4 regions of the Rhizobium sp. B230/85 genome follow, and region 1 is predicted to be linked to each of the others. Evidence: predicted binding sites of a transcription regulator. Region 1 holds the regulator's gene; each other region holds the start of a gene.
What was found. Region 1 encodes LexA, which represses DNA repair genes until DNA is damaged. Its sites were predicted from a motif close to TGTTCNNNNTGTGTTCNG; they were not measured.
Positions count from the first base shown of each region.

Region 2: the regulator LexA is predicted to act here: its motif matches at 1,257-1,274, upstream of ruvC (crossover junction endodeoxyribonuclease RuvC).
Region 3: the regulator LexA is predicted to act here: its motif matches at 1,994-2,011, upstream of J5289_RS01155 (helicase-related protein).
Region 4: the regulator LexA is predicted to act here: its motif matches at 4,442-4,459, upstream of dinB (DNA polymerase IV).

Region 1 covers NZ_CP072156.1:2,104,631-2,112,567, reverse strand. The annotation lists gene J5289_RS10300 (septum formation initiator family protein) at 1-173, opposite strand, end outside; gene eno (phosphopyruvate hydratase) at 309-1,583, opposite strand; gene kdsA (3-deoxy-8-phosphooctulonate synthase) at 1,731-2,576, opposite strand; gene J5289_RS10285 (VOC family protein) at 2,573-3,457, opposite strand; gene lexA (transcriptional repressor LexA) at 3,623-4,342, shown strand; gene J5289_RS10275 (ComEC/Rec2 family competence protein) at 4,323-6,782, opposite strand; gene gltA (citrate synthase) at 7,084-7,937, shown strand, end outside.
Region 2 covers NZ_CP072156.1:3,265,477-3,272,355, forward strand. The annotation lists gene ruvA (Holliday junction branch migration protein RuvA) at 41-655, opposite strand; gene ruvC (crossover junction endodeoxyribonuclease RuvC) at 698-1,213, opposite strand; gene J5289_RS15740 (methyl-accepting chemotaxis protein) at 1,442-3,757, shown strand; gene J5289_RS15745 (YebC/PmpR family DNA-binding transcriptional regulator) at 3,887-4,633, opposite strand; gene J5289_RS15750 (pyridoxamine 5'-phosphate oxidase family protein) at 4,791-5,294, shown strand; gene J5289_RS15755 (TIGR00282 family metallophosphoesterase) at 5,354-6,178, opposite strand; gene J5289_RS15760 (5-formyltetrahydrofolate cyclo-ligase) at 6,196-6,768, opposite strand; gene J5289_RS15765 (HAD-IA family hydrolase) at 6,813-6,879, opposite strand, start outside.
Region 3 covers NZ_CP072156.1:227,187-235,123, reverse strand. The annotation lists gene J5289_RS01180 (acetyl-CoA C-acetyltransferase) at 1-115, shown strand, start outside; gene phbB (acetoacetyl-CoA reductase) at 174-899, shown strand; gene J5289_RS01170 (hypothetical protein) at 930-1,079, opposite strand; gene J5289_RS01165 (YMGG-like glycine zipper-containing protein) at 1,262-1,513, opposite strand; gene J5289_RS01160 (DUF3309 family protein) at 1,563-1,718, opposite strand; gene J5289_RS01155 (helicase-related protein) at 2,216-5,428, shown strand; gene J5289_RS01150 (RNA-binding S4 domain-containing protein) at 5,432-5,836, shown strand; gene fdxA (ferredoxin FdxA) at 6,036-6,374, shown strand; gene J5289_RS01140 (CarD family transcriptional regulator) at 6,735-7,304, shown strand; gene J5289_RS01135 (RNA polymerase factor sigma-32) at 7,644-7,937, shown strand, end outside.
Region 4 covers NZ_CP072157.1:624,129-632,065, forward strand. The annotation lists gene J5289_RS20945 (error-prone DNA polymerase) at 1-1,474, opposite strand, end outside; gene J5289_RS20950 (DNA polymerase Y family protein) at 1,471-2,985, opposite strand; gene J5289_RS20955 (ImuA family protein) at 2,903-3,658, opposite strand; gene J5289_RS20960 (hypothetical protein) at 4,020-4,328, opposite strand; gene dinB (DNA polymerase IV) at 4,482-5,570, shown strand; gene rfbC (dTDP-4-dehydrorhamnose 3,5-epimerase) at 6,610-7,176, shown strand; gene rfbB (dTDP-glucose 4,6-dehydratase) at 7,197-7,937, shown strand, end outside.

The sequences.
Region 1 (7,937 bases):
AGATCGGCCAGATCCTTGGAGCGGGCCAGTCGCTGTTGCTCGAATACTTCGGTCGCCCGCAGGCCGTAATCGCCATGGACGCAGTGGTAGCCGAAATAGGATACGAAGGCGACGGTGATGGCTGGAAGCACCAGGTGACCAAGCCGCTTCTTCTTATGATATTTTGTCCACATGCCGTTTGCCCATACGCTGTACCCGTGTGAGCGACACTAGACGGCAGAGATTAACCGTCCGTTGACCGTGTTGCGAAATCGACTAAAAAACCGCGCCCGAAGGCGCGGTTGGTAGAAAAGCGAATGCGTCTGGTATCAGCCGCGCAGGATGGACGTGCCGGCGTAGCGGGCCTGCGGACCGAGCATTTCCTCGATGCGGATCAGCTGGTTGTACTTGGCAAGACGGTCCGAGCGCGACAGCGAGCCGGTCTTGATCTGACCGCAGTTGGTGGCGACCGCGAGATCGGCAATCGTCGAATCCTCGGTTTCGCCAGAGCGGTGCGACATGACGGCTGTATAGCCGGCCTTGTGGGCCGTTTCGACGGCGTCGAGCGTTTCGGTCAGCGTGCCGATCTGGTTGACCTTGACGAGGATCGAGTTGGCAACGCCCATCTTGATACCGTCGCGAAGGCGCGAGGAATTGGTAACGAACAGATCGTCGCCGACCAGCTGGGTGGTCTTGCCGGCCAGCTCTGTCAGCGTCTTCCAGCCTTCCCAATCGTCTTCGGACATGCCGTCTTCGATCGACAGGATCGGGTACTTGGCAGCGAGTTCGGCAAGGTATTCAGCCATGGCGCCCGGCTCCAGCGTGCGACCTTCGCCTTCGAGAACGTACTTGCCGTCCTTGAAGAACTCTGTCGCAGCACAATCGAGGCCGAGGTAGATGTCTTCGCCGGGACGATAGCCGGCCTTCTCGATCGACTTCATGATGAAGTCCAGGGCTTCCGGCGCGCTTTTCAGGCCCGGTGCGAAACCGCCTTCGTCGCCGACATTGGTGTTGTGACCCTGGGCCGACAGTTCCTTCTTCAGCACGTGAAAAACTTCGGAGCCCATGCGGACGGCATCGGAGAAGGTTTCTGCACCGACGGGGAGAATCATGAATTCCTGGAAGTCGATCGGGTTGTCGGCATGGGCACCGCCGTTGATGATGTTCATCATCGGCACAGGCAGAAGGCTGGCATAGGCGCCGCCGACATAGCGATAGAGCGGCAGGTCGGCGCTCTGGGCGGCGGCCTTGGCGACGGCGAGCGATACGCCGAGGATGGCGTTGGCGCCGAGGCGGGACTTGTTGGCCGTGCCATCCAGCTCGATCATCAGGTTGTCGATCTGGATCTGGTTTTCAGCATCGAGACCGCCGATGGCCTCAAAAATCTCGGTATCGACGGCTTCTACAGCCTTTTCGACGCCCTTGCCGTGGTAACGCGAGCCACCATCGCGCAATTCGACTGCCTCGTGGGCACCTGTCGAGGCGCCCGACGGGACTGCGGCGCGACCCATGCTGCCGTCTTCCAGATATACGTCGACTTCGACAGTCGGGTTGCCGCGGCTGTCGAGAATCTCGCGGGCGATAATGTCGGTGATTGCGGTCATGGCTGGTTCCTGCTCGCTGGTTATAATCGATTGAAATCTCTAAATCGAAGGCGTGACAATTACAATGCCATCACGCGCTTCGAATGAGGGAACGTCATAGCCGACTAAACCAAGATCATGTCAGCCTGTTGAACGCTCCCGCAGATGCTAGGCCTTGGCGATGGCGTCGAATGCCAGCAGCTTTTCGAGCAGCTTCGGCATATCTTTCAGATGCACCATGTTGGGGCCATCGGACGGCGCATGGTCGGGGTCCTCGTGGGTTTCGATAAACACGCCGGCGACGCCGACGGCAACGGCCGCGCGGGCAAGGGTTTCCACGAATTCGCGCTGGCCCCCGGAGGACCCGCCCTGGCCGCCGGGCTGCTGCACGGAGTGGGTAGCATCGAAGATCACCGGAGCGCCCATCGCCGCCATGATCGGCAGCGAGCGCATGTCGGAGACCAGCGTGTTGTAGCCGAAGGATGCGCCGCGTTCACAGAGCAGGATGTTCGGGTTACCGCTGTCGTTAAGCTTGGCCAGCACGTTCTTCATGTCCCAGGGGGCGAGGAACTGACCCTTCTTGACGTTGATGATGCGGCCGGTCCTGGCGGCAGCGACCAGAAGATCGGTCTGGCGTGACAGGAAGGCCGGGATCTGCAGGACATCCACGGTCTTGGCGACAAGGGCGCACTGCTCCTCCGTGTGGATGTCGGTGAGCACCGGGAAACCGTATTCCTTCTTCAGCTCGCCGAAGATCTCCAGAGCCGCTTCCAGCCCAAGGCCACGCTGGGCGGACAGGGATGTGCGGTTGGCCTTGTCGAAGGACGACTTGTAGACGAGCCCGATGCCAAGCGAGGCGCAGAGTTCCTTGAGCTTGCCGGCTATCGTGAAGGCATGATCGCGGCTCTCCATCTGGCAGGGACCGGCAATCAGCGAGAGGCGCTTGCTGTTGGAGAAAGTGACCTTGCCGGGGCCTTCGCCGGCGACCACGTCCGAATTTGTCGAATGGCTCATGCTGTCTCCTCGAAGGCAAACAATGCCCCCTGCCCGGGAGCGGCCTTCACCAGAATAGTGTTGCTCTTGCGTGTGTAGGTCACGCCGTTACCAGCCAAATGCGCTTCTGTCACGGAAAGATCGCGAACCGCAAAGACGATTGCCCGCCCCCGCAGGCCCGCATCTTCACCGGATGGCGCCGCCTCATAGAAGGCCTCCATCCCCTCGCCGCTCAAGATGTCGATTTCCACATTGGCTGCCGATGCTGTGATGCCAAAGGAATGCGGAGCGATTGCGGCACCATTGCCAACTTGGCTGATGAGCCCGGAAAACGCCTCCGGGCTGGCGCAGGACAGCACAATGCGCGAAATGCCGAGAACGCCGTTCGGATGCCTCTCCAGCGCGCTGCGATCCGTCGGCATCGCATTAATGCGCTCGCAGGTGAAAACGAAGAAATCCGGGGCACGCAAATCTGCGGCGAAAGCAAGGCGAAAGCCGGCAATCGATTCGGACCCGTCCGGCATGCGCATCGGCCTTTCGAACTCGAGGATCTTGCCGGCCGAGACCCCGCGGTCGCGAAAGCGCTGCTGGTCGCTTTCAGCATTGCCGGTTGCGAAGGCAATGGAGGAAAAACCATCGTCGCCGACGCGAAACCGGAAAGCCTGGTCGCGCGCGACGAAGACATTGCCGGCCAGCGCCGACGCCTCGCACTCCGAGAGACTGGCAATGCCGAGTGGCTCGAGATAGGTCTTGTCGGCGAAGAAAACGCAAGCATTTTCAGTACCAAAGGGATGCCGTGCATCGGCAGCGACAGTGAAGCCAAGCTTGCTCAGCCGCTGGCGCGCAGAGGCTATATCGCAGGTCGGCAGGACCAGATGGTCGATTGGATAGGCTGCTGTCATGGTTTGTCTCCACCCTGCGAAGCCGTCAGCGACGGCAGCGCGACATGATCTTCCAAAAATGCGATTATTCCAACGGCGTTCACAAAGATTTAGTCACTTGCGGAACACATATGGAACATATAGTGTCCGTTCTGGCTTTGTTTCGCACTTGGAGCACGAAAAACGATGTTGACGCGCAAGCAACAGGAACTGCTTCTCTTCATTCACGAACGAATGAAAGAGTCCGGCGTGCCGCCTTCTTTCGATGAAATGAAGGACGCGCTGGATCTGGCGTCGAAATCAGGTATCCATAGGCTGATCACGGCACTGGAGGAACGCGGCTTCATTCGCCGCCTGCCGAACCGGGCGCGTGCCATCGAGGTCATCAAGCTTCCCGAGGCCTATAACCCGAATGCGCAGCCACGGCGCGGCTTTTCGCCGAGCGTCATCGAAGGCAGCCTTGGCAAGACGCCGGCGGTCGCCGCAGCGCCGACAAAGCCCGCAGTCGACGACCGCAGCGGCTCCGTCTCGCTGCCGGTCATGGGCCGCATCGCCGCCGGTGTTCCCATCGCCGCGATCCAGAACAACACCCACGACATCATGGTCCCCGCCGATATGGTCGGCGCCGGCGAGCATTACGCGCTCGAAGTGCGAGGCGATTCGATGATCGAGGCCGGCATCTTCGACGGCGATACGGTCATCATCCGCAATGCCAGTACGGCGAGCCCCGGCGACATTATTGTCGCCCTCGTCGATGACGAGGAAGCAACGCTCAAGCGCTTTAGGCGCAAGGGTGCCTCCATTGCACTCGAGGCAGCCAATCCGGCTTACGAGACCCGCATCTTCGGCCCGGACAGGGTAAAGATCCAGGGGCGACTTGTCGGACTTATCCGCCGGTATCACTGACCGGTGACGTGGCATCGGTACCGGTGAAGGCCGGCTTTCGCCAGTCATAGGCTCGATGCCTCTCCCATGGACGGTCAAGGGCGCTGAACGCGGTGATGAACTTTGGCTCAGGAGATATCAAGTTGACCTCGATGGAACCTGTTTTGCGTAGCGATGCGCCGGTGTAGAGCACTGCACCGGACCGACAGAGATCAAGGCGAAGTTTGACCGGCGTGATGACAATGTCGGCGGTATCGCAGGCCGGCCCCAGATAAGCCGCATCGGAGATAGTCACCAGCATCGCGCCCGTCTCGAGCATGGCAACGCACCAATCGCGACCATGGCAGGCAAACCCGCCGTCGACCGCATTGTCCAGAGCAGTTTCCATTGCTGATCGCAATGTGGCCTGATGCTCCGCATCCATACGGGTCGAGGGGCGGCCACGAACGGAATGGGGCGGGGTCGAGTTGTCCGGCGGCAGCATTTGCGGCGGCGTATCCTCTGACACCGGCAGGGCTCGCTGCCATTGCTGATAGATGAAATCCGGGGGGCGCTCACGATTGCGCTCGAGTCTCCCCTGCCGGAACATGGCGACCAGTTCGCCATCCTCCGAAATCAGCAGTTCCGATTTCTGGAGAGACGGTTGGAAGGCGGCAAAAGTCACCGAGGCCGCAATCAGCAACGCGCCGGCATGGCGCATGGGCGTTCGCAGCACCGTCATCAGCATGAAGCCGGCAATGATGGTCGGGAAAAGTCCGCTAGGCAGGCGCGCGAAGGGCACATTGCCGCCCCATGCAGCCACCGTCTTTGCGATGACCATGACGATATCAAGTCCCCAACCGGTGACAAGCCAGAACACGCCGTCGAGGCCGAAGGGCATCATCAGCATGGCAAGCATGCCGACCGGCATGACGATGAATGACACCACCGGCATGGCGGCGAGATTGGCAACGAGGCCATAGGTCGCCAGCCGGTGAAAGTGTTCGATCGAGAAGATTGCCGTCGACGCGCCGCCGATGAACGACGTCATGGCGATGCCGGTGAAGAAGCGGCTGACCGCCCGCACCGGCATCGGTGCCCGGAAAGCAGCAAACCGCCGCTCGCGGGGCGGACGTCGCTTCCATAGCGAATAGCCGGATACAAGGGCGATGGTCGCCGCATAGGACATCTGGAAACTCGGGCCGAGGATCTGCGACGGCGAGAGCACTAGAATGGCGATAGCCGAAAGGGCGACATTGCGCAGGCTGAAGGATGGTCTGTCGAACAGCACCGCGACCAGCATGATCGCCATCATGATGAAGGCCCGTTCGGCCGATACACCGAAGCCGGAAATGAAATAATAGGCGGTGACGGTGATCAGCGCACCGACGGCTGCAATTTTCTTGGTCGGAAAAGCCTGCGCCAATCCGGGAAACAGGCTCAGTGCATGCCGGAGGCCGACATAGAAGATACCGGCCGACAAAGCCATATTCAGTCCCGAGATGGCAATGATATGAGCGAGGCCGGACACTCTTAGGGCATCCGTCGTTTCAGGCGAAATCGCCCGACGTTCGTCGTTGACCAGCGAAGCCGCGAAGGCGCCGGTGTCGCCGGGCAGGATCGAGCGGATTCGGTCGCCGATATGGCCGCGCAGCCCAGTCAGCCAGCGGTCGGTCCTTTGGAGCGTCGTTCGCTCGCTGGTGTCGTCGACGCTGGCCATCATCAGTTGCGGCGTACCGTAGAAGAAACCGTTGGCACCGGTGCCTTCGAAATAGGCAGTGAAGGCAAAATCGTGGAGGCCGGGCAGCGCCGGGCCGGCTGGCGGGCTCAACCGGGCCCTGCCCTCAACCACATCTCCGAGTTCGAACGGTACATCCTGGCCGCGCACGAGAAGGGATATCTGCTCCGGTGGCCGCCGAACGACAGGCGCGTCTGTCGCCAGCAGATCCAGCACGTAGCGCCACCGCCCTTTGTCGTCCACTTCGCGGCGCTGAACCTGACCGGTGATGGTGGTAGTCACGGGCGAGTCCAGCATGATCGTCGACGCTCGCCATGTCTCCCATTCAGCGAGAAGCATGCCGAGCAGGCCCAGCGCCGCTGCGAACGCCAGATGCCGCAACGTTGGGCTCAGATTGTGTTTCAGGAGGCAGACGGCGGCGAGCACCAGGAAGACCGCCGCAATGCCCGTCACCGGCGGATTGCCCGGAAGCTCGAACCAGATTATGGCTCCGCAGCCGATGTAGACGGGCGCAAACAGCATTGCGCGACCGTGGGCGGCCTCTTCGGCAATCATCCCCGCGGTTGCGATTCGCCACCCGTTGAGCGAAAGGGCAGCGCGCTTCGGCCACGGCACGGCGTGTTGCGTGCGGGCAGGCATCCGTCCAAGCTTGGCAACGGCGTTGACAGTAGCGCGCGAACGCTCGGCGAGGCCGAGAAATACCTGGCGATGACCTTGCCTCTCGCGCGCGTCCAACTCTGCCATTCGCCAGTCAGCCCCGCTCGCAATCTTCAAGCCCAGGGTATTTTTGCAACCTTTGCTCGAACAATTCAACTGAAATCGATTGAAATGCGTCCCGCGGGAACGTCGCTTCTGGAATGCCGCAGATCGGGCTTTAAAGGCATCGCAGTCATGGCGGAGGCGCTGCCCAAAAGTTGATACCGCGATGCACAAATACCGGTCAGGGTAACTTGGCATTAGCCTCTGGATCATATAGCTAATCTTTAGACGCTTAACCCTTTGGTGCTTTTTTAAGGCACCAACCCGCCAAATCTTGGAGGCTCTCATGACGGAACAAAGCGCGAAACTGACCTGGGGTGATAAGACTGTCGATCTGCCGGTGAAGGCCGGTACCATCGGTCCGAGCGTCCTCGACATTGGCGCACTCTACAAGAATACCGCTTCCTTCACTTACGACCCCGGCTTCACCTCGACCGCATCGTGCGAATCCAAGATCACCTATATCGATGGTGACGAAGGCGTTCTGCTGCATCGCGGCTACCCTATCGAGCAGCTGGCCGAAAAGGGTGACTTCCTGGAAGTCTGCTACCTGCTTCTCTACGGCGAACTGCCGACGGCTGCGCAGAAGAAGGATTTCGACGACCGCGTCGTTCACCACACCATGGTGCATGAACAGATGACGCGCTTCTTCACAGGCTTCCGCCGCGATGCACATCCCATGGCTGTGATGTGCGGTTGCGTTGGTGCGCTGTCGGCCTTCTATCATGATTCAACCGATATCACGGATCCGCACCAGCGCATGGTGGCGAGCCTCCGGATGATTGCAAAGATGCCGACGCTTGCCGCGATGGCGTACAAGTATCATATCGGCCAGCCTTTCGTGTATCCGAAGAACGATCTCGACTATGCGTCGAATTTTTTGCGCATGTGTTTTGCGGTTCCTTGCGAAGAATTCGAAGTCAATCCGGTTCTTGCCCGTGCGATGGACCGCATCTTCATCCTGCACGCCGATCACGAGCAGAACGCCTCGACATCGACGGTCCGTCTTGCCGGCTCTTCGGGCGCAAACCCATTTGCCTGTATCGCGGCCGGCATCGCCTGCCTCTGGGGCCCGGCCCATGGCGGCGCCAACGAAGCTGCACTGATGATGCTGCAGGAAATCGGCACCGTCGATCGCAT
Region 2 (6,879 bases), 1.2 Mb from region 1:
TCCAGCGATAGCAAGGAGTTTTGGGAGCGGCAAGGAATTCTCACTTCGACAGTTCCCTCAGCCCCAGCCTGATGAGCTTGGCGCTGTCGGCACCCTCGCCCGCCGTCTTCATGGCGGCGGCAACGGCGTTGGCGGCTTGGTCACGCGAGTAACCGAGATTGGTAAGGGCCGACACGGCATCCGACACCGGCGCTGCGGCAACGCCCTCGCCGATCTCCTGCTTGAGGCCCATGTTCAGCGCTTCGCCTGCAAACGCCGGAGCCTTGTTCTTCAATTCCAGTACCATGCGCATCGCAACCTTGGGGCCGACACCGGGTGCTCGGGAAATGACGGTCTTGTCCTGCAGGGCAATGGCGTTGGCAAGCTCCGAGGTCGTCAGCGTCGACAGCACCGCCAGCGCCACCTTCGCCCCGACGCCCTGGACGCTCTGCAGCAGAATGAACCACTCCCGCTCCAGCACGGTGAGGAAGCCGAACAGCTTCAGCTGGTCCTCGCGCACATAGGTTTCGATGAACAGCACGCAGGCCTCGCCGACGCCGCCTAATCTTGCCAGCGTCCGGCTGGAGCAATAGGCGACATAGCAAACGCCGTGGACATCGACGAGCGCATAGTCCTCGCCGATTTCCTCGATGGTGCCTTTGAGTTTGCCGATCATGGGATATCCGTCAGGTTCTGGTAGTGGTGACGTATCAAAACGCTATCCGGCGGCCAGCAAGGCCTGTCGCATGCGGTTGCCACCACGATTATGGGCATGACATATGGCGATCGCCAGCGCATCGGCGGCATCGTTGCCCTTGAACTCCGCCTTCGGCATCAGGATCTTCAGCATCATGTGGATCTGCTGCTTTTCGCCGTGGCCGACGCCGATGACCGCTTTCTTGACCGCGTTCGGAGCATATTCGGCGACCGCGAGCCCCGCCCTTGCCGGCACCAGCATGGCGATGCCGCGTGCCTGGCCGAGCTTGAGCGTTGCGACAGCATCCTTGTTGACGAAAGTCTGCTCCACCGCCGCCTCATGGGGCTGATGGGTGTGCACCACATCTGACAGCCCGTCGTGCAGCTGGCAGAGCCTCGACGCCAGATCCATGTCGCCATCCGAAAGCACGGTGCCCGAGGCGACGAACCGCAGGGAGTTTCCGAGCACGTCGATGATGCCCCAGCCCATGCGGCGCAGGCCTGGATCTATGCCGATGATACGAATCGTGTTCTGCATGGTCGTCAACCTACCGTTCATGGCAACCATGTGCCAGAAAAATGTGAACAAAGCAAAAACATCACGATAATTCATCACGCGTCTTTACGTGCGATTAAGCCATTTTGCCGACTCTTCCCCGATATTGCCTACGCAGGTGGTTCGGCAGCGGCCGCACCCCAGTTTAACAACTTTTTCGCTGCACATCGTTTCGCGCTATGGACGAGACGAGAGTCTAGAGGTTACGCCATGTCTCGCCGGTTCCAGTCGCTGTCCTTCAAGGTGATCGCCACCTTCCTGCTGCTGACGCTCCTCTCCGTCGCCGTTCTCGACGGCCTCGCCTACATCGCCAGCAACAGGCTTTCGGACGATCAGGCGCTCGAGGCAAAGAAGAGCGTGCTGGTTTTCCGCGGCGACATGCTGCAGGACCAGTTGCAGCAGATCGGCACGCAGGCGGATTCGATCGCCCGCATCGAGGCGGTACAGATGACGATCACCAGCCTTAGAAGCGGCTGGAAAACCATCGAGAAGACCTCCGGCGACGCCCGCGCGGAATTGCAGAAAGTATTCGTCAGCCAGAACCCCAATCCGGCGGACCAGCGTGAAAAGCTTCTGAAGCCCGGTGGTCCCAGCGGGTTCTATTACTCCAGCCACGAGACCGCCCAGGCAGAAATTGGCCGTGACCTCCAGGGCTCGCCTTTCAGCGACCTGCTGATTGCCGACATGGATGGCGCGGTGATCTATTCCTACAAGAAGGGTCCCGCCTTCGCAGAAAATCTCAAGAGCCCGGCCTGGGTCGCATCGAGCCTCGGGAAAACCTACGCAGATGCTGTCGCAAACGTCGCCAAGGCAACCAACGACACCGCCCCGAGCGCCTTTTCCGGCCTGCGTGTAGACCCCGCGACCCAGAAGGGCGCCGTCTACTTTGCCGTCCCCATCCTCAAGCTTGGCGCACCCAAGGGCGTGATGATTTTCCAGGTGCGCGACGATATCCTCGCCTCCATCCTGTCCAAGGGCAACCCGGCCACGAGCACGGCGAGGTCGGTCGTAGTTTCGGAAGACGGTTCGGTTATCGGCGTCGACGAAGCCGCACACCTCGTAGCTGTCGATGGCGCCGCCTATAGTTTTGCGGCTGAAGCATTGGCCGGCAACGATATCAGCGTCGCCGATCTCACACGTCCCGATGGTGAGGCACGCGCCTATGCCCGCCCGATCGTATTCGGCGGCAAGCATTTCCTGATCGTCGAGAGCCTGCTCAAGAGCGAACTGAATGCCGGCTCGATCGCGATTGCCAAGTTGCTGACACTCATCGGCTTCGGCGTACTCATCCTCGTGGCGCTGGCAACCGGCCTTGTGATGAAGCTTCTCTTTGCGCCGCTTGCCCGTCTGGCCGCTGTTACCCGCGATGTCGCGGATGGCAAGCTGGACAGCGAGATCGGCAGTCAGGATCGCAATGACGAGATCGGCACGATGGCGAAGGCCCTTGCACGCTTCCGCCAGTCGCTCATTGACCAGCGCCTGCTGGAGGCGGCCAGCGCCGAGGCTCATAAAAACGCGGAAGCCGAGCGCCAGGCAAGGCTCACGGAGCGCGAGGCGGAAGCCCGCGTGCTGCAGGATGTCGTCGAAAACCTGGACGAGGGTCTGCACCACCTGGCCGCCGGCGATCTCGCCTACCGCTTCGATACCGCCTTCCCCGCCGAACTCGAAGGCCTTCGGGTCAATTTCAACAAGGCCCTGGCAACGCTCAGCGACACCATGACGGCGATCGGCGGCAACTCCATGGCCGTCCATTCCGGCTCTGAGGAGATGCGCGGCGGTGCCACCGAACTTGCGGGCCGCACAGAACGCCAAGCGGCCTCGATCACCGAGACGGCAAGAGCGGTCGGCGCCATCACCGATGCCGTCCGTCTGCAGATCACCCGCGCGGAGCAAGCCGAGCGCATAGCACGCGACGCACAGGCCGAAACGCAAGGCTCGGGTCGCATCATGCGCGAGACGATCGCCGCCATGGAAGCCATCCAGGGCTCGTCGCGACAGATGAACCAGATCATCAGCGTCATCGATGGCATTGCCTTCCAGACTAATCTTCTGGCGCTCAATGCCGGCGTCGAAGCGGCCCGTGCGGGCGAAGCTGGCAAAGGCTTTGCAGTTGTCGCGCACGAAGTGCGGGAACTGGCACAGCGCTCGTCCAGCGCCGCCAAGGAGATTGCTGGACTGCTGGCGAAATCGACCGGGGAGGTCGAAAACGGCGTAGCGCTGGTCGAACGCGCCGGCGTCGCACTCGACGGCATCAGCACCCATGTCGAGAACATCAACGTTCAGATCCGCGAAATCATGCGCTCGACACACGAGGAAGCCGAGACACTTCGGCAGATCAACCTTGCCGTCACCGATCTCGACGCCATGACGCAGCAGAACGCCGCCATGGTGGAAGAGACGACCGCCGCAATCCATCGCCTCGCCTCAGAGGCGGGCGAGATGGACAACAGGCTCGGCAATTTCACGCTGACAGATCCGGTGCGACGCAAGACCGCCGAGATCCACTTCCTGCACCGTCGCCGCTGAGGCTTCGGGCATGGACGACGGTTTGGCCACTTCTCCAGCTTGCCACAACGGACCTGGCCTCAAAACACAAACACCCACCTTCCGCAGAAGCGGGTGGTGGGTGTATCAACTCGGTAGCCCGCTAAAACGTCAGGCCGACAGCTTGGCCATGACCTCGTCGGAAACCTCGAAGTTAGAATAGACGGACTGGACGTCATCGTCGTCCTCCAGGCTGTCGATAAGCTTCATCACCGACACTGCCTTTTCCTCGTCGACCGGCACTGTGTTCTGCGCCTTCCAGACGATCTTGACGGTTTCCGCCTCGCCCAGCGTTGCTTCCAGCGCCTTGGAGACTTCGTTCAGCGCTTCGAAGCCGCAGATGATGGTGTGGCCTTCTTCATCGGTAGTCACGTCGTCGGCACCCGCCTCGATTGCCGCTTCCATCACCTTGTCTGCATCGCCGACCGCGAGCTTGTAGGTGATTTCGCCAACGTGGTCGAAGGAGAAGGAGACCGAGCCTGTTTCGCCAAGCGTACCGCCGGCCTTGGTGAAGGTCGAGCGGACGTTCGAGGCGGTGCGGTTGCGGTTGTCGGTCAGCGCTTCGACGATCACGGCAGTGCCGCCGGGGCCGTAACCTTCATAGCGGATCTGCTCGTAGTTTTCGCCTTCGCTACCCGATGCCTTCTTGATCGCACGGTCGATGTTGTCCTTCGGCATCGACTGCGCCTTGGCGTTCTGGATAGCGAGACGCAGGGCGGCGTTCATCGTCGGGTCGGGCAGTCCGGCCTTGGCGGCGACGGTGATTTCGCGCGCCAGCTTGGAGAACATTTTCGACCGCACGGAATCCTGACGACCCTTGCGATGCATGATGTTTTTAAACTGTGAATGGCCAGCCATGGCACCCCTGCTCAGTCTTCTGATATGAATGGCGCCTTATAGGTGCGAAGCCACAGGCATTCAAGCGAAAAGCCCTGCCACGCCGGAGGTTGACTGAAGGAACAAAGGTGGCCCACCTCACGTTTCAGGACGCATTATCAAATCGAAAGGATTGGCCATGGCCAGCTTCAGCGAAGCACAGGAACATCCGGCAAAGCAGTTGTGGGAGCAGATCGATGCGGTGCACGCCGGCATGCTGGGTATCGACGGCATCGACATGCACATGCAGCCAATGGCGCCGCACGCCGATCCGACGACAAACACCATCTGGTTCTACACCAAGACCGATGCAGACATCGTCAAGAGCATCAAGACCGGCGCCCGAGCCCGCTTCTGCGTGGTCGGCAAGGATCACGACTATCACGCCAGCCTCGCCGGCAAGATCGAGGTCCGCGCCGACCAGGCAAAGATCGACGAGTACTGGAGTTCGGTGACCGCCGCCTGGTATCACGACGGCAAGAAGGACCCGACCCTGACGATGCTTGCGATGCATGTCGAAGATGCAGAACTATGGATCTCAACCGGCAGCAAGCTGAAATTCGGCTGGGAGATCGCCAAGGCCAATCTCGACGACGACAAGATGCCGGACGTCGGCGTCAAGCGTCATCTGACGTTTGCCTGAACGAGAATAGCCCGGGCCGTCAACGGACAGCCCGGGCTAGCTCATAAGTTAATCATCGGTCAGTTCCAGAACGAGGGAACGGTCTCAGCGAGTCTAGGCCCGATCCGCAGCGGCGCTATCTTTTCCGCCAACCCGGTCGAATCGGAGATTTCCACGCCGACCCCACATATCGTCGCCGGCCCGGATGCCGCCTCGAAGCGGCCTTTCGGCATCTTCGAAATGAACCGGTTGAGCGGTTCTTCCTTTTCCATGCCCAACGAAGAGTCGTAGTCGCCACACATGCCGGCATCGGACATATAGGCTGTTCCGCCGTTGAGGATCTGTGCATCGGCCGTCGGCACATGGGTGTGGGTCCCGACGACAAAGCTGGCGCGGCCATCGACGAAATGTCCGAAGCACTGCTTTTCGCTGGTAGCCTCCGCATGAAAGTCGAAAACGATCGCATCGGCCTGCTCCTTCAGGGGGCAGGCAGCGAGAATGGCCTCGGCCGACTTGAAGGGATCGTCGAGTTCGGGATGCATGAACACGCGGCCCATGATGTTGGCGACCAGCACGCGGGCGCCGTTGCGCGCATAATAGAGGCCGGAGCCGCGTCCGGGCGTTCCGGCCGGATAATTGGCCGGGCGCAAAAACTGGTCGTGCCGGCCGGCAAAGGAAACCGCTTCCTTCTGGTCCCATACATGGTTGCCCGTCGTCACCACGTCGGCGCCGGCATTGATGGTTTCCAGGAAGATTTCTTCGGTGATGCCGAAACCGCCGGCCGCATTCTCGCCGTTGACGATGACAAAATCGAGCTTGAGATCGGACACCAGCCCCGGCAGGCGGTTCCAGACGCTCACGCGCCCGGTCTTGCCAACCATGTCACCCAGAAATAGCAGTCTCATTCCACGTCGGTCTCCGGTCAGAAAATGCGAAGGCCGCTTTCGGTCAGAATGGCGTCAAGGGGAACGTCGTGCGGCTCGGCGGGTACTGATGGCACTTCTTGGCAATCGAATGCAATGCCGATCAGGCGCCGCGCGAGGCCTTTCCGTCGTAAAAGCGCAATCGCCCTGTCATAATAGCCGCCACCGTAGCCAATCCGCCGTCCGGCAGCGTCGAAGGCCGATAGCGGCACCAGCAGGATATCGGGTTCGAGCAAAGCTGCGGTCTCGTCAGGGCCGAGCGTACCGAAGGCACCGGGAACAAGCGAACGGGCATCTGCCAGTTCGCGAAAGACGATTGTTTCCCTGTCGACAACTACAGGAAGACAGACCCGCGCGCCCCGCGATCGCAACAGATCGAGCAGCGGCCGGATGTCCGCCTCGGAGCGGATGGGCAGGAAGCCGGCAATAACCGCTCCCGGCTCGAAGCGAATTTCCGCATCACCACACCGCACCATGGTGGCGCTTTTTTGCGCCCGCAAATCCGCCGGCAGCGCGTCGCGAGCCGCCAGCCGTTCCTTGCGAAGCTGTGCTTTCATCTCACTCGAAGCCATGTCGTCCATCCCGTAAGCCAACGCCCCGGGCGTGGCTGCACCCCTCAGGCGCGCACCACCGACAGTTTTCCGTTGGCGCCGATACGGGCGCTGACGTTATCATAATTGAGG
Region 3 (7,937 bases), 1.9 Mb from region 1:
CCGTACTCTGACCACTTTGTTGTTCGAGATGAAGCGGCGCGGTGCACGTAAGGGTCTTGCGACCCTGTGTATTGGCGGCGGCATGGGGGTAGCCATGTGTATCGAGGCGTTTTAAACAGTCTGCCATGGGGTCTGCGGGCTGCGTGGTAGGCAGCGGCACTGGGGAACGGACTATGAGCAGAGTAGCACTCATCACCGGGGGCACCCGCGGCATCGGCGCCGCCATTTCCATGGCGTTGCACAATGCCGGCTATCGGGTCGTCGCGACCTATGCCGGCAACGATGAAAGAGCCGAAGCCTTTAACAGCGTGACGGGCATTGCCGTCTATCGCTGGGACGTCACGGACTACGAGGCTTGCGGCAAGGGCATTGCCCAGGTCGAGGCTGACGTCGGCCCGGTGGAGATCCTGGTCAACAACGCCGGCATCACCCGCGATGCGATGTTCCACAAGATGACGCCGCAGCAGTGGCATGAGGTGGTGAATACGAACCTGAACGGTCTTTTCAACATGACGCACCATGTGTGGGCGGGCATGCGGGAGAGAAATTTTGGGCGGGTCGTCAATATCTCGTCGATCAATGGCCAGAAAGGCCAGATGGGCCAAGCCAACTATTCGGCCGCAAAGGCGGGGGATATCGGCTTTACCAAGGCGCTGGCGCAAGAAGGCGCTGCCAAGAACATTACCGTCAATGCGATCTGCCCTGGCTATATCGGCACGGAGATGGTGCTGTCGGTGCCGGAAAAGGTAATGAACGGTTATATCCTGCCGCAAATTCCGGTTGGCAGGCTGGGGGAGCCGGAAGAAGTTGCCCGTTGCGTCGTATTCCTCGTTGCCGATGACGCCGGGTTCATCACCGGCTCCACGATCACGGCAAATGGCGGCCAGCTTTTCGTCTGACGGATTTATCTTCGTCTATGAAGTGGCGAGCTAGCGGCGTGCATTCCGCGGGCGCGAGCGAACAGGCACGAGCACCCGGCTTTGCTCCTTGCGCTGGGCCGCCCGCACGGCAACGGTCGAGGTAACGGCAGCGGCAGCGATGACACCCAAAGCAGCGATATATGTGACGAGTTCAACCATGGAAAAGTCGATCCTTTCGGCGAGCACCCGGTAGCCCGGCTCAAACAATATTGCTCGCGTTCCATCAATATCGGTACAGCAACACCGAATTGAAAGGGGTTGAAGTTCACGTCATCGTCAACAGTGTGTTGACGGCATGAAAAAGGGCGCCGAAGCGCCCAATTCCAACTTCATGCCGAAGCTTAGCGGCAACGTGCTTCGTAGCGCTGGCCATAACGGTCGCGATAGATGCAGTAGCCACGACGTTCCGAGTGGCCGATCAGGTTACCGACGAGGCCGCCTGCAACGGCGCCGACAGCAGCACCGCCCCAGCTATTGGTGACGGCACCACCGATGACGGCACCGGTGCCTGCACCAATGGCTGTGCCGCGCTCTTCCGGCGTGCACGATGCGAGTGTGCCGATGAGTGCAACTGCGATAATCAGTTTTTTCATGTCTTGCTCCCTAGATAATAGACCATATTGGTCTAGCACAAATTACGAATTAAATCCGCCCCATCAGGACGAGCACCAGAATGATGACGACGATGAGACCAAGGCCACCAGAAGGACCATAACCCCAGCTGCTGCTGTAGCCCCAGTTTGGCAGTGCGCCCACCAGGAGCAATACGAGTACGACGAGCAGTATCGTGCCGAGCATGGTCAGTTCCCTTCACTTCGAAAGCATTTGTTTGCTGATGCCATAAACGCGGCTCACATAAAGTTGTTCCCGCCAACTATCTCGATTATTTGGGACAATGGCTTATTGGGGAGATTTTATAGCCGGCTCAGCGGTTTTTCATGGCTGGATGCTGCTCTCGCCCTGAAGATGCTGTCACGTCGGCGCCGACGACGATTCATCATCTGGTGCTTTTGGCCGGCGTAGTGACGATATCTAGGCGTGAACGGATCATGAATCCGGGCGAGTCAGCGATTCGTAGCCTCTTTGTTCCGGGGGCGTTCCAAACCGCTCCCGCAGGTCGTCCGAGGCCACTTTGCTTCCCGTCTGTGGCAAATGACCAGTATTATCCGGGTGTCTAAAAAATTGTTTTGCCTTCCGGGCCTTGCCTTTGCCACCTAGGCTGGTCATCTGTGGGGAAGCTTACAACAAGCGTTCCTGACCCTGAAGGCTGCTGCGCCTCATCTTCGCATGGACCAATGACCCTGACTTCGCAGCCCATGATTTTGAGCGGTCGCGGTGTAACCGCGGTGCTCGGACCGACAAATACCGGCAAGACCCATTACGCCATCGAGCGCATGGTCGCGCACGGCAATGGCATGATCGGCCTTCCGCTGCGGCTTCTGGCGCGCGAGGTCTACACGCGGCTTGTCGAGAAAGTCGGTATCAAGAACGTTGCGCTGTTTACCGGCGAAGAAAAGATCGCCCCGCCTAACGCCTGTTACTCCGTCTGCACTGTCGAGGCGATGCCGCGCGAGACGCGGGCCTCTTTCGTTGCCATCGACGAGGTGCAACTCGCCGGCGATCTCGAGCGCGGTCATATCTTCACTGATCGTATCCTGCATCTGCGCGGCCGCGACGAGACATTGCTTCTCGGCGCGGGCACCATGCGGCCGATCCTGGAGCATCTGTTGCCGGGAATTACCGTTGTCGAGCGGCCAAGGCTTTCCCATCTTGCCTATGCCGGCCAGAAGAAGATTACCCGGCTGCCGCAGCGTAGCGCCATCGTCGCGTTTTCAGCGGATGAGGTCTACGCCATTGCCGAACTGATCCGTCGCCAGCGCGGCGGGGCGGCCGTGGTCCTCGGTGCCCTAAGCCCACGCACGCGCAATGCCCAGGTCGAGCTTTACCAGAACGGCGATGTCGAATACCTCGTCGCTACCGATGCCATCGGCATGGGCCTCAATCTTGATGTCGATCACGTCGCGTTTGCCCAGGACAGGAAATTCGATGGCTACCAGTTCCGTCATCTCAATCCTGGTGAACTCGGGCAGATTGCCGGCCGTGCCGGTCGCCATCTGCGCGACGGGACGTTCGGTGTTACCGGCCAGGTCGATCCCTTCGATGCCGATCTCGTTCGCCGCATCGAGAGCCACCAGTTCGACAACGTCAAAGTGTTGCAATGGCGCACGAAGGATCTCGACTTTTCCTCCGTCGCCGCGCTGAAGCTCAGCCTCGATGCGCCGCCGCGCATCCATGGGCTGACACGTTCGTTGCCTTCCGTCGACCAGCAGGCTTTGGAGCAACTGACCGGTTATCCGGAGGTTGCGCGCCTCGCCGTCGGCCGGGCGAATGTAGAAAAATTATGGGAAGCCTGTGCATTGCCGGATTATCGGCGTATCACACCGGCCCAACATGCCGATTTGATTTCGTCCCTGTTTTCCGATCTCGTGCAACATGGCACGGTGAACGAGGATTTCATGGCCGAGCAAGTCCGGCGCGCCGACCGGACCGATGGCGAGATAGACACGCTTTCGGCGCGAATCGCGCAGATAAGAACTTGGACCTATGTTTCGAATCGGCCCGGTTGGCTTGCCGATCCGACACACTGGCAAGAAAAGACGCGGGAAATCGAAGATCGATTGTCCGACGCGTTACATGAAAGGTTGACGAACCGCTTTGTTGATCGCAGGACATCTGTGCTCATGAAGCGCCTGAGAGAGAATGCAATGCTGGAAGCTGAAATCAGTGTAAATGGAGATGTCTTCGTCGAAGGGCATCATGTCGGGCAGTTGACCGGGTTCCGGTTCTCTCCTATCGGCGGGACTGACGGTCCCGACGCCAAAGCCGTGCAGAACGCGTCGCTCAAAGCGCTGGGTCTGGAATTCGAGGCGCGCGCTGCCCGCATTCATGCGGCAGGCAACGGCGATCTGGCGATCGGCTCCGATGGTTCGGTGCGCTGGCTCGGCGACCCCGTGGCGCGGCTTACCGGCAGCGACCATATCATGCGCCCACGCGTCATCCTGCTTGCCGACGAGCAGCTGACCGGCCATGCGCGCGAACATGTTGCCGCCCGCATCGAGCGCTTCGTCAATCATCACATTTCGACGGTGCTGAAGCCGCTCGACGACCTCTCTCGCGCTGAAGACCTGCAAGGCCTTGCCAAGGGTCTGGCTTTCCAGGTCGTCGAGAACCTCGGCGTGCTGTTCCGCCGCGATGTCACGGAAGAAGTGAAGTCGCTGGACCAGGATGCGCGCGCCTCGATGCGCCGCTATGGCATCCGCTTCGGCGCCTATCATATTTTCGTTCCAGCATTGCTGAAGCCGGCTCCGGCTGAGCTCATCACCCTGCTCTGGGCGCTGAAAAACGACGGCATCGACAAGCCGGGCTATGGCGATCTCATCCCGGTCCTGGCTGCCGGCCGCACATCCGTGGTCACGGATTCGACCTATGAGCGCACCTTCTACAAGCTCGCCGGCTTCCGTTTCCTTGGCAAGCGTGCCGTGCGCATCGACATTCTCGAGCGCCTTGCCGATCTTATCCGGCCGCTGCTGCAGTGGAAGCCCGGCCAGCCTTCCCGTCCGGACGGTGCCTATGATGGCCGGCGCTTCACAACGACGACGGCGATGCTGTCCATTCTTGGTGCTACGCTCGACGATATGGAAGAGATCCTGAAGGGCCTCGGCTATCGCGCCGATGCCGTGCCGGCCGAAGAAGCTGCAATTCACCTCAGCAAGCAGGACGCTACGCCAGTCGCTGCGACAAACGTATTGGCACCAGTCGACGGATCCTCTACGCCGCACCCAGAGACAGCTGAAGCCGAAGCTGCCGTGGCGACCCAGTCAGAGGCCGTCGCGGAAACAGTCGCGGAAGTGTCCGCAGCGGTTTCGGAAGATGCTCCTGTTGCCGAGCCGGAAGCCGCCAAAGACGTTGCGCCTGAAAGCGCAGCAGAGGCTGCCGTTACCGATGTGGCTCCGTCAAAAGCTGCGGCCGAAGGCGCTCCAGTCGACGCGGTCGCTGCCGAGCCGCCGAAGCCGGTATTGCTGTGGCGGCTGGGTGGCCGCAACGACAACCAGCGTCCGGCTCCGCGCCAGGGCGAGCGCCGTGGTCAACAGGGTCCACGCGCTGGCCAGGATCAGGCCAATGCGCAGCCAAACACCAATCGTCGCCCATCCGGCGACCAGCCGCAGGGCGAAGGCAATCGCGAAGCACGCGACAATCGCGGCGGGCCGCGCGGTGGCAAGGACGGCGGCGGCGGTCGTCCGCCGCAGCAGCAGGGCAAGCGTCCCGATCATCGCGGCGGCGAGCGCAATGAGCGCAATGACCGTGGTGGAGAGCGCAACGATCGAAACAATCGCCCGGCGGCTCAGCCGACACGCTTCGAGGCGAAGCCACCTCGCAAGGAAAAGCCGATGGATCCGGATTCGCCCTTCGCAAAGCTGGCCGCGCTCAAGGAGCAGATGAAGAAGTAAGCCATGGTGGACGAAAGACAGGTCTCAAGCGGTTCGCGACAGCGCATCGACAAGTGGCTGTTTTTCGCCCGCATGATAAAATCCCGCTCGCTGGCGCAGACCTACGTGCTTAAGGGCAACGTACGGATCAATGGCGAGCGCATCATCCAGCCGAGCCATGGCGTCAGGCCCGGCGACAAGATCGAACTGTCGCTGGAACGACGGGACATAGTTCTCGTTGTCAGACTGCCCGGGGAGAGGCGAGGTCCTTTCGAGGAAGCCAAGCTGCTGTATGAGGACATCACGCCGCCACCGGATGAAACGAAGAAGCTGACCCTGTTCGAACAAGCGCTGCGCGACCCCGGCGCCGGACGCCCGACGAAGCGCCAGCGCCGCGAGATCGACCGGCTGATGGCGGACGACGAGTAGAATACGATGCCGGCAGGCTTGAGATTTAGAGACTGTTTAATCTTGAAATCTGCCGACAAAGCCGATACCTGACGAGCAACCCGCTGAGACAGCCGGTTTACTTGCCTCCGGGACGAGGCAGGTTGCCGGTACCCGATGGAAAGGCGCGACGTTCCAGGTCGTGCGTCCCCGGAAAACTTGAAAAATCCTGGAGTTCATCATGACCTACGTCGTGACCGACAATTGCGTACGTTGCAAATACACCGATTGCGTTGAAGTCTGCCCGGTAGACTGCTTTTACGAAGGCGAGAATTTTCTCGTCATCCATCCCGACGAGTGCATCGATTGCGGCGTCTGCGAACCGGAATGTCCGGCTGAAGCCATTAAGCCCGATACCGAACCGGGCCTCGACAAGTGGTTGAAAATCAATGCCGATTACGCGACCCAGTGGCCAAACATCACGGTCAAGCGGGAGCCGATGGCCGAAGCAAAGCAGATGGATGGCGAGACCGGCAAGTTCGAGAAATACTTCTCTGCCAACCCCGGTTCTGGCGACTGATCCTTGCCTCCAAACGAACGTTGCGCCGAATCATGGCGCGCGTCCGAATTGGCGTGCAAATACGGCACTGCAAAGCAAATTATTGATTTCCTCAGATTTTTGTGCTAGGGTCGCACTACTGATCCATTGAGGCATCTTGATGCTTCTTTTCACCACGAAAGCAAACAAACAATCCCGCACGCGGTTTCCTTGACATATCAACATTATGAGTTGTCGGGTCAAGGATCGCGATGAATGGATTGTTTTCTGCGCCTTTGGTGGACCAGCATGTAGTCACCCCGACGGTTATCCGTCTCATCCGGGCCTGACTGACCCGGCCTCGGCGCTCGCCGGGTGCATAACAGGGAGTTTTTGATAAGAATGACGACCCAACAGAAGAAACCTTCAGTGCGCCACGGCTTCAAAACCGGCGAATCGATCGTTTATCCCGCCCACGGTGTGGGTACGATCACCGCGATTGAAGATCAAGAAGTGGCTGGCATGACGCTTGAACTTTTCGTGATTGATTTCGAAAAGGACAAGATGCGTTTGAAGGTTCCGGTGGCGAAAGCCATGAGTATCGGCATGCGCAAGCTGTCGGAAAGCGATTTCGTCGAACGTGCATTGAAGGTCGTGCAGGGTAAAGCCCGCGTCAAGCGTACCATGTGGTCGCGTCGGGCGCAGGAATATGATGCGAAGATCAATTCCGGCGACCTGATCTCGATTGCTGAAGTCGTCCGCGATCTTTATCGCGCCGAGAACCAGCCGGAGCAGTCCTACTCCGAGCGCCAGCTTTATGAAGCAGCGCTGGACCGGATGGCTCGCGAAATTGCTGCCGTCAACCGCCTGTCGGAAACGGAAGCCGTTCGTGTCGTCGAGACCAACCTCAACAAGGGACCGAAGCGAGGCAAGGTTCTGGAAGAGGAAGAGTCGCAAGACGAAGCGGCATAATCATATAGGCAGCATTCTTCAAAAACCCGGCCCTTGTGCCGGGTTTTTCTTTGGAACTTTTATTTTTTCGTTGCGTTAATCGCATGTAATTCCGGCAGAGGACCTGCCGCGTCCACCAACTTGGGGCCGGATCATGCGTTCAATTCCAAGGCTTTATGTCTCTCAGACAATACATAGTCCACCGCACCGATCCGACAAGCCCTGACGAAAACACATTAAAGATCAGGGGCCTATTTAAAACCCCGATCGCCGACACCAAAGGTCATCTGCGCAGCGTCTGCGCGGATCAGGCACTGCTTTTTCTGCTTCCGGCGCGATGCCGACATTAGGGAGAATGATATGACGACCATGTCTGCAGATCGACGCATGATCAAAATCGCAATGGCGGCTCCCTATCTCGAGCGAAGCGAAGAGCACGATCTTGCACTTCGCTGGAAGGAAAACGATGACCGCGGCGCCCGCAACAAGATTGCGACCGCCCATATGCGCCTTGTCATCTCCATGGCCGGCAAGTTCCGCAACTTCGGCCTGCCGATGAGCGACCTCGTTCAGGAAGGGTACGTGGGCCTGCTGGAAGCCGCTGCCCGCTTCGAGCCCGAGCGGGAAGTGCGCTTCTCGACCTATGCAAGCTGG
Region 4 (7,937 bases), on a different replicon from region 1:
GATCGTCGAGGCGGTCACGCGTCAGCACGAAGCCGCCGGGATGCTGTCCGAGGTGGCGGGGCGCTCCCATCAACTGCTGAGCCAGCTGCAGGGTCAGCACCAGCCGGCGATCGTCCGGATTGAGATTGAGCTCTTTCACGTTTCGGCCGCTCACCTCTTGCGACCACGACCACATGCCGGACGACAGCGCCTTGATCAGATCTTCCGGCAGGCCCAGCGCCTTGCCGACATCGCGGATCGCCCCCTTGGCGCGGTAGCGTGTCACGGTCGCGCAGAGGGCCGCCTTCTCCCGGCCATAGGTCCTGTAGATCCATTGGATGACCTCCTCGCGCCGCTCGTGCTCGAAATCGACATCGATGTCCGGCGGTTCGTCCCGCTCCTGGCTGACGAAGCGCTCAAACAGCAGATCGTTGGTTTCGGGATCGATGGAGGTGACGCCAAGAATGTAGCAGACGGCCGAATTCGCAGCCGAGCCGCGCCCCTGACAAAGGATGCCCTTGCTTCGTGCAAACCGCACGATCGAGAAGACCGTCAGGAAATACGGCGCGTATTCCATCTTCTGAATAAGATCGAGCTCATGGCGGACGATCTGCAGCGTCTTTGGCGGCAGGCCTTCCGGATAGCGATCCGGCACGCATTGCCAGACATAGTGCTCGAGGGATTGCTGCGCCGACTTTCCAGGAACGATGGCTTCCAGCGGATACTGGTAGGTCAATTCCTCCAGCGAAAATCGACAGCGCTCGACGATCTCCATGGTTCGCCGCAGCGCTTGCGGGTAGCGCGGGAACAGACGCGCCATCTCTTCCGGCGGCTTGAGGAACCTGTCGGCATGACGCTCCCGCTCGAACCAGACCGCGTCGATGGTGGTGTTGTTGCGGATGCAGGTAACGATATCCTGCAGTTGCCGCCTGCCCGGCTCGTGGAACAGCACGTCATTGGTAACGACGGTCTTGACCTTGAGGCGTTCGGCCATGTTGGACAGCTCATGCAGGCGCAGCTGGTCGTTGGGGCGGCGCCTCAGCGACAGGGAGAGGTAAGCGCCATCCCCAAAGACGTCGCCCATCTTGCGCAGCTGGACGGCGCACGTCTCGTCGGCAAGGTCCGGGACCAGGATACCGAGCAGGCCATCGGCATACATCGCGACGTCGTCCAGATGCAGAACGCAGTTGTTCTTTCCGCCCCTTGCCTTTCCCAGGGTGATGAGCCGCGTCAGCCGGGCATAGGCGGCGCGGTCGGTCGGATAGACGAGGATCGACATGCCGTCCGCCAGATCGAGGCGACATCCGACAACCAGCCGCACGCCTGTTTCGCGCGAGGCTATGAGTGCACGGACGATGCCGGCAAGCGAGTTGCGATCGACGACCCCGATCGCATCGATGCCCAGGTCCTTGGCGGTTGCAAACAACTCGTGGGCCGAACTGGCGCCCCTTAGAAAACTGAAATGCGTGGTCACCTGCAGCTCGGCATATCTCATGCGAAAATTCCGTGGACATACCATGCGTGGGATCCGGTCCCGCCATCGACACCGTCGCCGGATCGGAAAATCCAGAGACGCTCGCCGGCGTCGTCCTCGACGGTGAAGTAGTCGCGAACCGCCGCCCATTCGGACGTGCGCTGCCACCATTCGCCGAAGATGCGCTCGGGCCCGTCGGCGCGTTTGACCCGCCGTCGCTTGCCCCGCCACGTCACCGATACCGGCGGATGGTCGGGCAGCAGCGCGATCACCTCGACCTCTTCCGGATGGGCAAGCAAGAGGACCGGACGCGGCCACTGATGCGACCAGAAGACGTCGATATCGTCAGCGGTCGCAGCAATACGCCGGACGCTGCGCTCCGGGACGTCGGATGCGACCGGTGCCAGACGGTAGACCCGCTGGCCGCGATTGCCGAAGATGTCCACAAGCGGCGTGATATCGCCGTCACCGTCCTCGACAAACGACGATGCCGTCTGGGTCTCCTCGAGCGGCTGCGCCATGACGGCGACCAGGGTCAGCCTCTCGATGCCAAAACCGGGATCGATCCTTTCGGTGCGGTCCTTGAACAGCTTGGTCAGCCAGGCCACGTTCCTTGCGGGCTTTGCCGTTCCGGCACGAATGGCCTGGCGGGCATTGTCGACCGTGTCGACGATCAGGTCGGCGCGCCGGACCCCCAGCCCTTGTCTTTGAAGTTCGGCGCAGAGCTCGACGACCAGGCGCCCGACATATTTGTCTATCGTCTCTGCCGCACCGATCGGGTCCTGGAAAGAGCGCGCGACCGCAATCTGTCCAGGGCTCCTGATGGGCTCGATCGGCTCGCGGACACGACCGAACATCTGGTCAAGGCGTCGCCCGATCTCGGGCCCGAAGCGAAGCGTCAGCGGCGCGCGCGGCGTCATGGAGAGCTCCCCGATCGTGCGAAAGCCGAGGGTCCTGAGATCCCCGATGATCTTGTCCGGGAGCCGCAACAGGCAGACGGGCAAGCGCTCGACGGCGCGCAGGGTCTCGCCTCTGGGTATGATGACCGTCTCCCTTTTGATCGCCCGTGCGCAGGCGTGCGCGGCACCCCATGTGTCGGCTATGGCGACACGCGTCGTCAGACCCCTGGCGGCGAACCGATTGGCGATGCCCGTCAGCATGGCACGCTCTCCACCCTTCAGATGGTCGGCACCCTCCGTGTCCATGACGATACCGTCTTCGGCATCGACGGCGACGATGGGCGAATATTGGGTCAATGCCCACAACGCGATCCGCTCGAGAGCCGCAGCGCCGGCCCGCGGGTCGGCCTCGATCGTCAGCAGTCCCCGGAACAGGGCCTGGGCCTTTGCGGCCGCCATGCCGATGCGCACACCTGCCCGTCTTGCCGGATCGTCGGCGGCCGACACCCAGCGTTTCGATCCGCTTTTTGCAATCACGGCAATGGCCTGGTCAACCGGAATGGCGGGATCGGCCGCGCGACGAATGCGATCCGTCGACAGATCCGGAAGGTAGATCGATACGACCCTGGTCATCACACGCTCCAACGACAAATTCGGCACAGGCGCCGGCCCGCGATCGCATCAGCTCCAGCAACCAGGTTGCCCGCCCGACGCCGGGTACCGGCAAGGCCGCCGACGGCAGCACGCTGACGCGCCACCGCGTGGTCGACGCGGTCGGCTGACCGAAGTCGTTGGCTTCCGTCTGCCGGCGCCATCTGCGAACGACGAGGGCCAAGCTCCCCTTCTGTTCGGCGGCCAGCTGCAGGCGCCGGCTTTCCAGCATCGGCAGCCGAACGAGCTCCCCCACGACCGCGCCGAGGCCGCCATAGGACAAGGCCTCCTCCATGGACGCAAGCACGTCCTCCTGCCGATCGCCCTCGACGAAGATGACCCGGTTGGCATCGAGGCCCGCTTGGGCCAGCGCCGGGAAGAACAGGTCTGGACGCGTCAGACACCAGACGATCTTGCCTTTGGTGCGGGCCGCAATCCCGGCAACGAACAGGGCGGCGGCTGCGCCATCGACGGCCCCGGCGCCACCGCCTGCAAACTCGTGAAGAGCGCCGCGCGCAAGACCGCCTCCCGGCAGCACGGCGTCGATCTCGCCGACACCGAAGGGCAGGCTTTCCAATGGCTTCGCCGGGCCACGCCCAAGGGCGGCGATGCGGCTGCGCAGATCGGCTATGACGTGCTCGCGTGCAGCCGTCATCGTTCACGCAATCCTCTCGGTTCGTGGGTCATCAGAACGACGTCATGCCGTTTTATCGATTGAAGTTCATGTTCTGTTCCGGCGAACGGCGAGAGTCAAGCCGGTACAAAATAGGAATATCCTCCTCCAATTTTAGCAAAGGAGAAGATTCTTGAGCCAAATCAGCGCCGTACCCCCCTTTTGCGCCGTGTTTGGCCTCAGGAAAAAAATCAGTGGGTGCGTGCCTGGACGAAACGCCGGGCGCGGCCGGTCGCGGCATGGATGCGACCGGGAGGCGGTTGATCTTTCGGGGGAAAGGCTCGATGTGGCCCGCTCCCCATTCGAAGAGCCACTCGCCACGGTCATGCAAAGGCTTGGGCGCCTATTGGCCCGAGACGCGAATGGCACCCGCCTCGCCCAGACTGCGCTGGACAACCGCAACTTGGCTGGAGGCGATATTGGCGGACACCTCGATTTCGCCGCCAAGCGGCGCATCGTCTCGCGCGCCCTCGTTGTGTGAAAGGTCTCCGCCCGATGGCGACGTGCCGACGGTGTTTTCATTGGTGGTCGATTGGATGAAGATGTCAGGCCTTGCGATGCCGTGCTGCTGAACCAAATGCTCGACTGCAAGATCGGCTGCGGCCCGGGTCGCGAAGGTGGCTCGGATCTTCAGGGTGCTGTCGTCGGCCATGCGGCTATCTCCTGTTGCTGATGTCACCTGGCTCAACGTCCCTTAGGCCCACAGGTTGCCTCAAGCGGGCAAGTCACCGTCAATCGCCTTGGATATCGGTCGAAACACTGCTATGTTCTCTTTTTGTTTCGCCGACAATCCCAGATGGCCGCCATGAACGACGTGACGTTATCCCCAACCCGCAAAATCATTCATGTCGACATGGATGCCTTCTATGCCTCGGTCGAGCAGCGCGACAATCCCGACCTGCGCGGACGGCCGCTGGCCGTTGGCGGATCGGCTGCCCGGGGTGTCGTGGCGGCGGCAAGCTACGAAGCGCGAACCTTCGGTGTCCACTCAGCCATGCCTTCGGTGACCGCCAAGCGGAAATGTCCGGAGCTGATCTTCGTGCCGCCACGCTTCGAGGTCTATCGGCAGGTGTCGCAGCAGATCCGGGACATCTTTGCTGAGTACACAGCCCTTATCGAACCCCTGTCGCTCGACGAGGCCTATCTCGACGTGACCGAGAACCTGAAAGGCATGGAGATTGCCACCGACATTGCGCTGGAGATCCGCGCGAAGATCAAGGCTGTCACCGGCCTCAATGCATCTGCCGGCATCTCCTACAACAAGTTTCTGGCCAAGATGGCAAGCGACCTGAACAAGCCCAATGGCCAGGCGGTGATAACCCCGAAGAATGGCCCGGGCTTTGTCGAGACCCTCCCCGTCAAGAAATTCCATGGCGTCGGGCCGGCAACTGCCGAGCGCATGAAACGGCACGGCATCGAGACCGGCCTTGACCTCAAATCGAAGTCGCTTGCCTTTCTCCAGCAGAATTTTGGCAAGTCCGGGCCCTATTTCTACGGTATCGCTCGCGGCATCGACGAACGCCGGGTCAGGCCCGACCGGATCCGAAAATCCGTTGGCGCCGAGGATACCTTCGTCGAGGACATTGACGATCTCGATCTGGCCAAGGCGGAGCTCAGGCCGTTGGCGGAAAAGGTCTGGCGCCATTGTGAGGCCAATGCCATCACGGGAAAGACGGTGACTGTGAAAATCAAATATTCGGACTTCAGCCAGGCGACCCGCAGCAAAACCCTGTCCGGGCCTGTCTCGGATGTCGACACGGTGCTGGAGGCCGCAGAGATCCTGCTTGCCTCGGTGTTCCCGCTCAAACGTCCTGTGCGGCTCCTGGGCGTGACCCTGTCATCGCTGAACACGGAGGACCGCGCTCAAGAACCGCAACTCGCTCTTGGCCTCTGACGCGATGGTCCTGAAACGAAAAAGCCTGCCGCGGGAGGAGGTGCGGCAGGCTTTTCGAAAAGAACCGAACAACGGCTTGGGAGGAGGAGCGCCGTTGTTCCGACAGGCGTCCCCGGAAGGAGGAGTGGGCCGCCTGAATTCGAAGCTTTGCGGGAGGAGGAGGAGCATCGCTTCCATGAACACGAAGATAGCCGATCTCGCCGCACATTAAATAGACTTTGTTGCAGCGCAGCCATGCGAAAACCGACGAGCTGTTTGAGGAGAGAAATTGTCCTGCAACCCTGATCGACCGGTCCGGAAATTCGATCTTGGCGGGAAGGCAGCGCCTGGCGAGAAATAGCGAGGTTTTTGGTTCAAAGCGCTCACGGTGCGTTTCGTCACTCTCTGGGCGTTCACGGAATTGTCGGCACGGGATAAGACAACAATCCTCGTTGGCGCTGGCGTCTCCTTCACGGCACCCGCTGTCCGGGTAGACTATGGTCTGACAACGCCGACATCATGCGCAGGATGAGGACACGCCCTACAGTCTGGGCCGGACGGGCGGGCAGGACTCGGCAGCGTCGGGCATCAGCGTCTCATCGCTCGGCATGAAGACAGCGTCCAGTCCAGCCGCCCGCTGAGACGCTCGTCCATTTGGTCGCGCCTGATGGGCCTTGCCGGATCCTGGCTGGTGACATTGGTGTCGGTGACTGCGCCCGCCACCTGCCTGCGCCGCATGCAGCTTAGTCGATCGTCGCACTGTCAGCTGCGGCGGTGGCTTGCCCTGCGACGTCAGACTGCCGGCGCCGACCAAGGCGGCCGACGCGGAACTGCAGGCTATAGAAACTCGGCGAATGGAGGGTTTTTGTCGAGCCGGCCTGCGAAAACCTTTCACTGTCAGTTAGAGCTGGCAATGGCGTATCTCCTCCACCCGGCTCTTTTAAGTGTTGAACGGTCCTTGAGTCTAAAAAGGATGACCGGAGATTTGTGATTCGATAGAAGTCGCTTGCAAACCGGTCTCGGAAATTACAAAGGATCGAGTGGAACAGATGGGTGTATGATGAAGATCGACCGATTGCCGCTTGCTGGCCTCACAAAAATTACCCCTAACAGACTTGGTGATCATCGCGGGTACTTTTCCGAGACGTTCAAGGAGGGTTGGTTCCGCGAGAATGTGGCCGACGTCACATTTGTACAGGAAAACGAGTCTCTGTCGGCTTCGGTCGGAACGGTGCGTGGGTTGCACTTCCAGCTGGAGCCATTTGCGCAAGGTAAATTGGTGCGGTGTATCGCAGGAAGGATCTTCGATGTCGCTGTCGATATCCGCGTGGGATCGGCAACCTACGGACAATGGTACGGGCTCGAACTCTCAACGGAAAACGGCGAGCAGCTCTGGATCCCGGCAGGATTTGCCCACGGCTTTGCGACCCTGGTTCCCGATTGCGTGATCTCATACAAGGTGACAGCGCCCTACAGCGCGCAGAACGACCGCGGCCTTCTGTGGAACGATCCAAGCATCGGTATCGCGTGGCCGCTGCCGCTCCAAGACGCCATCCTGTCCAACAAGGACAAGGAACAACCGACTTTGGCGGAGCTGCCCGCGTACTTTCAGATGATCAACGAATAAAGCCACGGAGACAGAACAACATGCGCATTCTTGTCACAGGCGGAGCAGGGTTTATCGGGTCGGCACTCGTCCGGCATCTCGTGAAAAACGTCGGTGCCGAGGTTTTGAACGTCGACAAACTGACCTATGCCGGCAATCTTGCATCGCTCAGGGATTTCGACGGCGCCCAGAATTACAGGTTCCTTCGGGCCGATATCTGCGACCTGCAGAAGATGTCGGAGGCCATGGCCTCCTTCCAGCCGGATCGTATCATGCATCTGGCCGCCGAAAGCCATGTCGATCGTTCGATCAGTGGCGCCGCCGACTTCGTGCAGACCAATGTCATGGGGACCTTCAGCCTTCTGGAAGCGGCACGGCATTATTGGAACGACCTTCCGGCCGACCGAAAAGCGTCCTTCCGTTTCCTCCATGTTTCGACCGATGAGGTCTACGGCTCGCTCGGCGAAGAAGGCTTGTTCGAAGAGATCACGCCTTACGATCCGTCCTCACCCTATTCCGCTTCGAAGGCAGCAAGCGACCACTTGGCGGTCGCATGGCACCGCACCTATGGCCTGCCCGTCGTGGTGTCAAACTGCTCCAACAATTACGGTCCCTATCACTTTCCGGAAAAGCTGATCCCGCTCATCATCCTCAATGCCATGGATGGCAAGCCGCTCCCGGTCTATGGAAAGGGCGTCAATATTCGCGACTGGCTTTATGTCGAGGACCACGCGCGCGCCCTCGATCTGATCGCAGGGCATGGCCGGCTGGGCGAGAAGTAT